DNA from 2 places in the Xenorhabdus ishibashii genome. Region 2 is predicted to be linked to the other one. Evidence: predicted binding sites of a transcription regulator. Region 2 holds the regulator's gene; the other holds the start of a gene.
What was found. Region 2 encodes sigma-54, which starts transcription at its own class of promoters, with help from an activator protein. Its sites were predicted from a motif close to GTTGGCACANNTTTCGCTNT; they were not measured.

Region 1 (5,870 bases), 350 kb from region 2:
GTAGCGTTCACCCTGTAAAGTAATCTGGAACGCTGTTCGCGTTCTCAGGGTGATAACTCCTCCCTTTTCCCCTAGTGCCTGTAGGGCATTGCGGGTGATATTCAGTAATACTTGCTCTATTTGGTCAGGATAGTGCGCCAGTTCAGGCAAGCTCGGATCATAATCTTTGATCAGCGTGACATTGGCAGGCATTTCCAGCGAGACCAATTGATAAACCCGTTCGACTACATGGTGAATGCTCTGGCGGGTTTGGCAGCCAGGATGCTGTGGTCCCAACAATCGATCAACAAGGTTACGCAGCCTGTCTGCCTGCTCAATGATCACCTGAGTATATTCCCGCAAGGACGGATTCGGCAGTGCCTTGGCAAGTAATTGTGCGGCTCCCCGTAATCCCCCCAGCGGGTTTTTGATTTCATGTGCCAGCCCCCGAACCAATTCCCGCGCAGCTACCTGCTGTGCTTGTTGGATCTGCTCTTGGCTTAGCCGGCGCTGACTGTCCATAGGCGCCAGTTCCAGCAAAATAAACTGCTCGGAAATTGGTTGGGCACTGAGCGACATCACATGAGAGTGATTATTAATCACCAATATGACTTCGTTATCGGTAAAACCATGACCGTTGATCAAACTGGAACGCATCAACTCCGTATCCAGCGAAATATAGCTAAACAGGATAGGCAGAGGCGTGCCAAATAATTTACGGGAACTTTGTGCCAGAAGTTGCATAGCAGAATGATTGGCGTAGCGAATGATCAAATCATTATCCAGCACCAAAACGTTGTTTATCTGTGAGTCGAGAATCTGTTCTGCTTTGGGCAAACTAACCATTGTCATTCAGTTCCTGCACTTTTTTGGTGCATTGTAGCTTATTTAAGCATAGTTTGATCAATCCTTCCGCTCAGCATACATCCTTATGGGTAATACAATTGTGTATATGCAAGGGAAAAAAGCCCATCCAGGGATGGGCCAAAAGTTTCACGGCAACAAAAAAAGCAATAGTAATGCCCTCACGTTCTGGGCATTACCCGATAAAGCACTACACACTGTAATACAGTTCAAACTCCAGTGGATGTGGTGTCATGCGGACACGTTCAATTTCCCCATTCAATAAATTGATATAAGCATCAATCGTGTCGTCAGTGAAAACACCACCGCGTGTCAGGAATTCGCGGTCTGCATCCAATGCGGCCAGTGCTTCTTCCAAAGAAGAGGCCACAGTTGGGATCTCTTGGGCTTCTTCTGCGGGCAGGTCATACAAGTTCTTATCCATTGCATCACCTGGATGAATTTTGTTGATGATGCCATCAAGGCCTGCCATCAACAGGGCAGAGAAGGCCAGATAAGGGTTCGCTGCGGGATCAGGGAAGCGCACTTCAATACGGCGAGCTTTGGCGCTGGCGACCACGGGAATACGGATAGAAGCAGAACGGTTACGGGCAGAATACGCCAGCATAACCGGTGCTTCAAAACCAGGTACCAGACGTTTGTACGAGTTAGTGGTTGGGTTGGTAAAGGCATTTAACGCACGAGCGTGTTTGATGACACCGCCGATATAGTAAAGTGCCATTTCGGACAGCCCACCGTATTTGTCACCCGCAAACAGGTTAGTGCCATTTTTGGACAGTGACATATGGCAGTGCATACCTGAGCCGTTATCGCCCACCAACGGTTTTGGCATAAATGTAGCGGTTTTGCCAAATTTATGGGCAACGTTATGGACCACATATTTATAAATCTGGGTTTCATCCGCTTTTTTGGTCATGGTATTAAAGCGGGTGGCAACTTCGTTTTGTCCGGCAGTGGCGACCTCATGGTGGTGAGCTTCAACTACCAACCCCATTTTTTCCATGGTCAGGCACATGGCTGAACGCAGATCTTGGGAAGAATCCACAGGAGGAACAGGGAAATATCCCCCTTTAATACCAGGACGATGGCCTTTGTTACCGCCTTCATAGCGTGTGCCGCTGTTCCAGGCCGCTTCCGTATCATCAATATGGTAGTAAGAGCCAGCGATAGAATTGCCGAAACGGATGTCATCGAACAGGAAGAATTCGGGTTCTGGGCCAAATAAAACGGTATCAGCAATATCGCTTGCACGCAGGAAATCTTCTGCGCGTTTCGCAATGGAGCGAGGATCACGGCTATAACCTTGCATAGTGCCAGGCTCTAGAATATCGCAGCGCAGGATCAGGGTTGCATCATTAAAGAAGGGATCAAGCATCGCAGTACTTGGATCTGGCATTAACACCATGTCAGATTCATTGATACCTTTCCAGCCACCAATCGATGAGCCGTCAAACATTTTGCCATCTTCAAAGAAATCTTCATCAACTTGGTGGGCAGGGATGGTGATATGTTGTTCTTTACCTTTAGTGTCAGTAAAGCGTAAGTCAATAAACTTCACCTGATGTTCTTCAATCATGGACAAAACATGTTCAGCGGACATACTGGTTCTCCTGGGTTTACGTCGGCCTGATAAAACAGGGCAAGAAACAGGCTGTTTTATCTTAAAGTTTAGGGTGATTGTGGATCTTTGTATGGATAACGCTTATGAAATCACTCTTGCCAAGATTAATGCGAAAAGTGTGCCAATATTTTAAAAATATTTAATATCAGTATGATAAAGGTAGATAGCAATGGGGAAAGAAAAATCCATATAAGGGAAAAGCGGAATTTTCGATATTTTTGCACTAAAATAGTGAATGATGACCCCACCATTGCACTATTATAGTGCTATTCAGGGCGCCAACTGGGGTGCCGATAAATATATTGCTCAATTGTGACGATTCAATACCACCTTCTAAGGTGATACATCTCACATTTATTTCACTCTGTAGCCATAACGTGTAAAATAGCAGCATTTTTGCGTTAGATGTTGTAGCGGCGTTCTGCCACGCTGCATGCATGTAATATGTCCTCAAATAGCTAAAACGGTAAAAATACTTGTCAATTAATAACTTAAGAAATATCGCCATCATCGCTCACGTCGACCATGGCAAAACCACGCTGGTTGATAAACTCCTGCAACAGTCCGGTACCTTTGGGGAGCGTGCTGCAACAACTGAGCGTGTGATGGATTCCAATGATCTGGAAAAAGAGCGTGGTATTACCATCCTTGCAAAGAACACTGCCATCAAATGGAATGACTATCGTATCAATATCGTAGACACCCCAGGCCATGCCGATTTTGGTGGTGAAGTTGAACGTGTAATGTCAATGGTAGACAGTGTCCTGCTGCTGGTTGATGCGATGGATGGCCCAATGCCACAGACTCGCTTTGTAACCCAAAAAGCGTTTGCTCACGGCCTGAAGCCTATTGTGGTGATCAACAAAGTTGACCGTCCTGGCGCTCGCCCTGACTGGGTTGTGGATCAAGTATTTGACTTGTTCGTGAATCTCGGTGCAACCGATGAGCAGTTAGATTTCCCAATCATTTATGCTTCTGCACTGATGGGGGTTGCTGGTAACGATCATACCGAGATGGCTGAAGACATGACTCCGCTGTATCAGGCAATCGTTGAGCATGTTGAACCGCCTAAGGTTGACCTTGACGGCCCATTCCAGATGCAAATTTCGCAGTTGGATTACAACAACTACGTTGGGGTTATCGGTATCGGCCGCATTAAGCGTGGTATGGTAAAACCGAACCAAAACATCACTATCATCGACAGCGAAGGTAAAACTCGCAACGGTAAAGTGGGTAAGGTCTTTAGCCATCTGGGCTTGGAGCGTATTGAGTCTGATAAAGCGGAAGCTGGTGATATCATCGCCATTACCGGTCTGGGTGAGCTGAACATCTCTGATACCCTGTGTGAAGTCAATGCGGTTGAAGCGTTGCCAGCATTGGCCGTTGATGAGCCGACTGTAAGCATGTACTTCTGTGTCAATACTTCACCGTTCTGTGGTCGTGAAGGTAAGTATGTGACTTCTCGCCAGATCTTGGATCGTCTGAAAAAAGAACTGGTTCATAACGTTGCACTGCGTGTTGAAGAGACTGAAGATCCAGACGCATTCCGTGTATCAGGCCGTGGTGAGCTGCACTTGTCCGTTCTGATCGAAAACATGCGCCGTGAAGGTTTCGAAATGGGAGTTTCCCGTCCAAAAGTGATTTTCCGTGAAATGGATGGTCGTAAGCAGGAGCCTTTCGAGCAGGTCACTTTGGATATCGAAGAACAGCATCAAGGTGATGTGATGCAGGCATTGGGTGAGCGTAAAGGTGAAATGCGTGACATGCTGCCAGATGGCAAAGGTCGCGTTCGTCTTGATTACGTCATTCCTAGCCGTGGTTTGATTGGCTTCCGTACTGAATTCATGACCATGACTTCGGGTACTGGTTTGTTGTATGCAACATTCAGCCACTATGATGACATTCGCCCGGGTGAGATTGGCCGTCGCCAAAATGGTGTGTTGATTTCCAATGGACAAGGCAAGGCAGTTGCTTACGCGCTGTATGGCTTGCAGGAGCGTGGTAAATTGTTCCTGGGTCATGGTACTGAAGTGTATGAAGGCCAGATTATTGGTATTCACTCACGTTCAAATGACCTGACCGTAAACTGTCTGACAGGTAAGAAACTGACTAACGTGCGTGCATCAGGTACAGATGAAGCGACAACACTGTCTCCACATATCAAGAAAACATTGGAACAAGCGTTGGAATTCATTGATGACGACGAGTTGGTTGAAGTGACTCCAGTGTCAATTCGCTTGCGTAAGCGTCATTTGACTGAAAATGATCGCCGTCGTGCAAATCGTAGCAAAGAAGTTTAATTTCTGCGTTACGCATTGTCTATGACAGCTTAAATATGAATAGCTTAGGGCATTTAGGTGCCCTGAGTTTTTTTAGCATATTCCTTCCAGTCCTTTTTGTTATCCATTCCTGATTATCAGCCAGAACAGCTAATCAGCACTACAACGATAATGCATAAGATAATTTATCAAAAGAACAACTTGCTTGTTTTTTTATCTTTTCAGCCTTTTTTCTTAACAAAATTATGATAAAAGTACCACACCATGAGCGTCAGTCAGGAGGAAGTATGCTGTATATTTTCGATTTGGGTAACGTGATTATTGATATTGATTTTAAAAGAGTGCTGGCTGTCTGGAGTAATCTGAGTGGGACACCACTGGCAACATTAACCTCAAAATTTTCGCTGAGGGAATTGGCTGAAAAACATGAATGTGGGCAAATTAGTGATACTGAATTTGCAGAAAGGATGTGTGATGAAATGGAGATCTCACTCAGTTTTGCACAATTTGCTGAAGGCTGGAACGCCATTTTTATTGATGTCAGGCAGGAAGTTATTGAGTTAATGAATAAATTGCGTGCCCAAGGGCATCGTGTGGTTGTGCTGTCAAATACAAATCGTCTGCATATTGATTACTGCTCAGTGCATTATCCTGAGATTACAGTATCAGCGGATTTCCTTTACCTATCCCACGAATTGGGGATGCGTAAACCCAATCCTGATATTTTTAACTATGTGCTTGCCGCAGAAAGTATGGCAGCGGAGCAAGCCATATTTTTTGATGATCTTTTAGAAAACGTTGAAGCAGCAAAAAAATCAGGCATTGATGCAATTCATGTGGCTGACAGGAGTGTGATCCCTGATTACTTTAAGTCACATGATTTCTCGCTTCCCTCAAAAAATTAACCTCGTTTGCTTATAGCAATGGAATAACAGGCAAGAGAAATGATCGCATTAATTCAGCGTGTAACACAGGCAAAGGTTGTTGTTGAAGGTGAAACAATCGGAGAAATTGGGCAGGGGTTGCTGGTGTTGCTGGGAGTTGAAAAAGATGATACCCCACAAAAAGCACAACGTTTATGCGACAAGGTAATGGGGTATCGGGTATTCAGCGATGAGCAGGGAAAA
Region 2 (5,870 bases):
ACGACCAGCACCACCGCCACACTCGTTATGGGAGATGCATTAGCTCTTGCACTCTTGCAAGCCCGTGGCTTTACGGCTGAAGACTTCGCCCTTTCCCATCCTGGTGGAGCACTCGGACGCAAACTTTTGCTACTGGTCAGTGATTTAATGACCACGGGTAATGACATTCCCCGCGTTCCCCGTACAGCGACTCTGCGCGAGGCTTTGGTGGAAATCACCCGCAAAAAATTGGGCATGACGGTTATTTGTGATGATGACATGCAGATCCGTGGTATTTTTACCGATGGCGATTTGCGCCGTGTTTTCGATATGGGTATCGATTTAAACAATGCAAAAATTTCTGATGTCATGACTGCCGGCGGTATTCGTATCAAACCCAATGCACTAGCGGTTGATGCCTTAAACCTAATGCAATTACGCCACATTACCTCACTATTGGTCACAGAAGATGACAAATTACTGGGAGTACTACACATGCACGATCTTTTGCAGGCCGGTGTTGTTTAAAACATAAACATAACATCAATCTTAAGAGAATTTCTTAATGAGTCAAAAAGAGTACCTGGACACCTGTTATGGCCCAGTTAACAAATCAATTATCGAAAAAGCCCGTCAAATCCATCTCTTGATTTGTGATGTTGATGGCGTGATGTCTGATGGACTTATCTACATGGGCAATGCAGGCGAAGAACTGAAAGCCTTTAACGTTCGTGATGGTTATGGCATCCGTTGCTTAATCACCTCCGGTATTGAAGTTGCTATCATTACTGGGCGTAACGCAAAATTGCTGGAAAATCGGGCAAAAACCTTAGGTATTACACATCTTTACCAAGGACAACACGATAAGGTTTTGGCGTATAAGGAACTGTTGGATAAACTAGCGTTGCAGCCAGAACAAGTCGCCTATATTGGTGATGACCTTATTGACTGGCCTGTCATGGCACAAGTTGGATTATCTGTTGCAGTTGCTGATGCCCATCCATTACTGTTGCCAAAAGCAGATTATGTGACTCAGATTGCCGGCGGTCGTGGTGCAGTCAGGGAACTTTGTGATTTGGTGCTCTTCGCGCAGAATAAACTCGAAGATGCCAAAGGGTTATCCATATAAATTAAAATTGAAAAAAGAATGAGCAAAATTCAATCCTGGCTGATCGCAATATTGGCACTGATCGCGCTTGCGCTGATCGGCTGGAATTTATCGAATGTAAATGATGATACCTCATCAGCAATTGTGGATGATGGTTATCCGACTTATCAAACACAGGAAGCCATCACTTTTGTTTATGATCCGGCAGGTAAGCTTACTTACAAGCTGGTTGCTGACGATGTTCAAAACTATACGGAAGCCAAACTGACTTGGTTTACCAATCCTGTATTGACAACATTTGACCCTAATGGCAACCCTGGAACCCCGATAGCGACATGGACAGTACGCGCCAATAAGGCCAAGCTGACCCAAGATAAAATGCTCTATTTGTACGGGGATGTCCAAGTGGATAGCCTGAACGATGCGTCACAATTGCAGCGGATCACAACAGACAATGCGATCGTCAATCTGACAACCCAGGACGTCGCATCCGATGACCGAGTCACTCTTATCGGTGTCGGTCTTAAATCTGTTGGCATGAAAATGCGTGGCAATCTGCGAAACAAAACTGCTGAACTGATTGAAAAGGTGACCACTCAATATGAGATTCCACATGAACAACCTAATCCGTAATTCCGTTATTGCCAGTACACTTTTTGCTGTCAGCCTGCCCGTACTGGCCTTAAAAGATGATACAAAAAAACCCATTACCATTGACTCAGAAAGGCAGTCACTGGATTTAACCGGAAACATTGCCACATTTACGGATAATGTCATCGTAAAACAAGGCACTATCGACATTCATGCTGATAAAGTCGTTGTTACCCGCCCGGAAGGGAATTCTGACAAGACAGTTATTGAAGCATTCGGTAATCCTGCCACTTTTTACCAATTGCAAGATGATGGTAAGCCCCTCAAAGGCCATGCATCAAAGATGCGCTATGAGATGGATAAAGAACTGGTCACCCTAACGGGAAACGCCTATCTTGAACAGCTAGACAGCAATATCAAAGGCGATAAAATCACTTATCTGGTACCAGAACAACAAATGGAAGCCTTTAGCGATAAAGGTAAACATGTCACTACCGTCCTGTTACCTGCCCAGCTACAAGAAAAAGGCTCAGGTGTTAACGGCGCTGACGCTCAGAAAAAGGGTAAATAACGACCGATGGCAATACTAAACGCAGAAAATCTGGCGAAAGCCTATAAAGGCCGCAAGGTTGTTGAGAACGTCAGCTTAAACGTGAAATCAGGGGAGATTGTTGGCTTACTTGGTCCTAACGGGGCAGGTAAAACGACGACTTTCTATATGGTGGTTGGCATTGTTCCACGTGATGCTGGTTCTATCACCATTGACGAAGAAGATATCAGCCTGCTGCCCCTGCATGAGCGTGCACGCCGTGGGATAGGTTACCTGCCTCAGGAAGCTTCCATCTTCCGTCGTTTGAGTGTATTCGACAATTTGATGGCGGTACTGGAAATCCGCAAAGACCTGACTCAAGAACAGAGAAAAGAGCGTGCAGAAGAGTTGATGGAGGAATTTCACATCTCTCACCTGCGTGATAACCTTGGACAATCACTTTCCGGTGGTGAACGCCGTCGTGTGGAAATTGCCCGTGCACTGGCTGCCAATCCCAAATTCATCCTGTTGGATGAACCTTTTGCCGGCGTTGACCCCATTTCCGTACTGGATATTAAAAAGATCATCCAACACCTGCGGGATTACGGGCTGGGTGTACTCATTACTGACCACAATGTCCGTGAAACACTGGATGTCTGTGAACGTGCCTATATCGTCAGCCAAGGTCATTTAATTGCCCACGGTTCCCCAAATGACATCCTGAATAACGAGCAGGTCAAACGCGTCTATTTGGGTGAAGGTTTCCGCCTTTAACTCTTATCCTTCTATCAGGTGCGATTCAAGGAACTATTCAAGCTCGATTAAGGAGAAAGTGGTAACGCTATGAAGCAAAGTTTGCAACTCAGGCTCAGTCAGCAATTGACGATGACGCCACAGCTCCAGCAAGCCATCCGTTTGTTGCAACTATCTACGCTTGAGCTTCAGCAAGAGATTCAGCAAGCTTTGGAAACCAACCCGCTGCTTGAACAGGATGACATACATCAGGAGGTGGAGAATCAAGCGCTTTCTGATGCTGACACTGAAATTATGGATACCCGTGAAGCACTTGAACAGAAGGATATGCCGGAAGAGCTACCACTGGATGCCAGTTGGGATGAAATTTACACCGCTGGCACACCTTCAGGAACTCACAGTGATTATAGCACTGATGATTTCCCCATCTATCAGGGAGAAACCACTCAAACCCTGCAAGATTACCTCACGTGGCAAGCAAGATTGACGCCATTTACTGAAACGGATGCTGCCATTGCCACTGCAATCATTGATGCCATTGATGACACCGGATACCTGACGATTTCCATCGAAGAGATCCTGACCAGCATTGGTGATGATGAGCTGACGTTGGCAGAGGTCGAAACCGTCCTCAAACGCATACAACATTTTGATCCAATCGGCGTTGCTGCTCGTGACTTACGTGAATGCTTGCTTATTCAGCTTTCTATGCTGCCGCCAGAAACACCTTATCTGAATGATGCCAAACTTATTGTCAGCAACTATCTGGAACTACTGGGTAACCGAGACTTCCGTAATTTATTACGTCAGAGCAAATTAAAAGAGAGTACCCTGAAAGCGGCAATTGATATCATTCACTCACTGGAACCAAAACCTGGTCTGGTCGTTAATACCGGTGAATCCGAATATGTTATTCCAGATATATTGGTACAGAAAGAAAATGGAAGCTGGCAAGTCAGGCTAAATACCGATAGCATTCCCCGTCTGCGTATCAACCAACACTACGCAGCACTGGGGCAACGAGCCAACAATGAGAGTGACAGCCTGTTCATACGCAATAACTTGCAAGAGGCCAAATGGCTGCTCAAGAGCCTCGAAAGCCGTAATGAAACATTGCTGAAAGTTGCCCGCTGTATTGTTGAACGGCAACAAGATTTTTTTGAGTATGGTGAGGAACACATGAAACCTATGGTACTGGCTGATATTGCCTATCAGGTTGACATGCATGAATCCACCATTTCCCGCGTGACGACCCAGAAGTACCTGTATAGTTCACGCGGGATTTTTGAGCTTAAATATTTTTTCTCCAGTCACGTAAACACCGACAGTGGCGGTGAAGCCTCTTCTACTGCAATACGTGCTCTGGTGAAAAAACTGGTCGCGGCAGAAAACCCGTCCAAGCCACTGAGTGACAGTAAATTGACCAGTATACTCGCTGAGCAAGGTATTCAAGTGGCTCGCCGGACTGTCGCAAAATATAGAGAGTCGTTATCCATCCCGCCTTCAAACCAACGTAAAAAACTGGTTTGAACAACACAGAGAAGGAAAACACTATGCAACTCAAAAACATGCAACTCAATGTTACAGGCCACAATATTGAAATCACAGATGCACTTCGCAACATTGTGAACACTAAATGCAGCAAATTGAATCAATATTTCGATAAGATTAACCTCATTCAGGTCATCCTCCGAGTGGAAAAGGTGCAAAGGATCGCCGAAGCTACGGTGTATGTTAATGGCGGTGAGTTGCATGCCAGCTCAGAACATGAAGACATGTATGCAGCAATTGATATCTTAGTAGATAAGCTAGCGCGTCAATTGACCAAACACAAAAGTAAATTGAGACAACATTAATCGCTTTTAGGCAACGGGGCTGTCATAAAATTATCACTGTTCTATCTATAACACCTTCTATAACGCCCTATAGTGCTATGTACTTAGTGCGATCTGTAGAACGGTTTTAGCGCAGTGCATTAATACCGGATGCCTCATCAGGCATCCGGTATAACAAGGCCCTAAGTGAATAAAGAAATGAACAACGAAACAGATTTACCACTAAGCTCAGTGCTTTCATCCGAATGTACACGCAACAATGTACCTTGTTCGAGTAAAAAGCGCGCCTTAGAGATTATCAGTGAGCTGGCATCAAAACAGCTTGGCGTGCCGGAAAATACCGTATTTGAGGCTATTCTTTCGCGCGAAAAAGTAGGCACAACAGGAATTGGCAGCGGGATTGCGATCCCTCACGGCAAATTGAATAAAGAGTGTTCGGATAATGCCGTTGGAGTATTTTTGCACCTGGAACAACCCATTACCTTTGACGCTATCGATAATCAACCTGTTGACTTGCTGTTTGCTTTATTGGTGCCATCAGACCAGTGTCAAACCCATTTACACTCACTATCATTGATTGCAAAGCGCCTTGCAGATAGAAATCTCTGCCGTCGCCTGCGCTCAGCGCAGAGTGATGAAGAACTGTATAAAATTATTACTGAATAAATAGCGATTATAATTATAAACATTTAGGGGGAGTCACCTCATGGTGCTGATGATAGTCAGTGGTCGTTCAGGTTCTGGGAAATCTGTTGCTTTGCGTGCACTGGAAGATATGGGTTTTTATTGCGTAGATAACCTGCCTGTTGTATTGCTGCCAGAATTGGCAATCACACTGGCTGAACGTGATATTTCGGCTGCGGTTAGCATTGATGTCAGAAATATGCCGGAGTCGCCAGAAGTTTTTGAAGAAGCCCTGACGCAATTGCCCGACAATTTTTCGCCACAGCTACTGTTTCTTGATGCGGATCGTAATACCCTGATCCGCCGCTACAGTGACACCCGTCGTTTACATCCACTCTCCAGCAAAAATCTGTCACTGGAAAGTGCAATTGACCAAGAGAGCGATTTGCTT

Region 1: glnA (glutamate--ammonia ligase) is a predicted target of sigma-54. The motif match lies at 2,571-2,590, and genes of this name have one in related genera.

The regions. Positions count from the first base shown of each region.
Region 1 is NZ_NJAK01000001.1:1,851,529-1,857,398, forward strand. It holds gene glnL (nitrogen regulation protein NR(II)) at 1-825, opposite strand, end outside; gene glnA (glutamate--ammonia ligase) at 1,034-2,443, opposite strand; gene typA (ribosome-dependent GTPase TypA) at 2,941-4,764, shown strand; gene yihX (glucose-1-phosphatase) at 5,031-5,648, shown strand; gene dtd (D-aminoacyl-tRNA deacylase) at 5,688-5,870, shown strand, end outside.
Region 2 is NZ_NJAK01000001.1:2,204,220-2,210,089, reverse strand. It holds gene kdsD (arabinose-5-phosphate isomerase KdsD) at 1-507, shown strand, start outside; gene kdsC (3-deoxy-manno-octulosonate-8-phosphatase KdsC) at 545-1,108, shown strand; gene lptC (LPS export ABC transporter periplasmic protein LptC) at 1,127-1,720, shown strand; gene lptA (lipopolysaccharide ABC transporter substrate-binding protein LptA) at 1,701-2,249, shown strand; gene lptB (LPS export ABC transporter ATP-binding protein) at 2,256-2,981, shown strand; gene rpoN (RNA polymerase factor sigma-54) at 3,051-4,490, shown strand; gene hpf (ribosome hibernation promoting factor) at 4,529-4,816, shown strand; gene ptsN (PTS IIA-like nitrogen regulatory protein PtsN) at 4,994-5,461, shown strand; gene rapZ (RNase adapter RapZ) at 5,502-5,870, shown strand, end outside.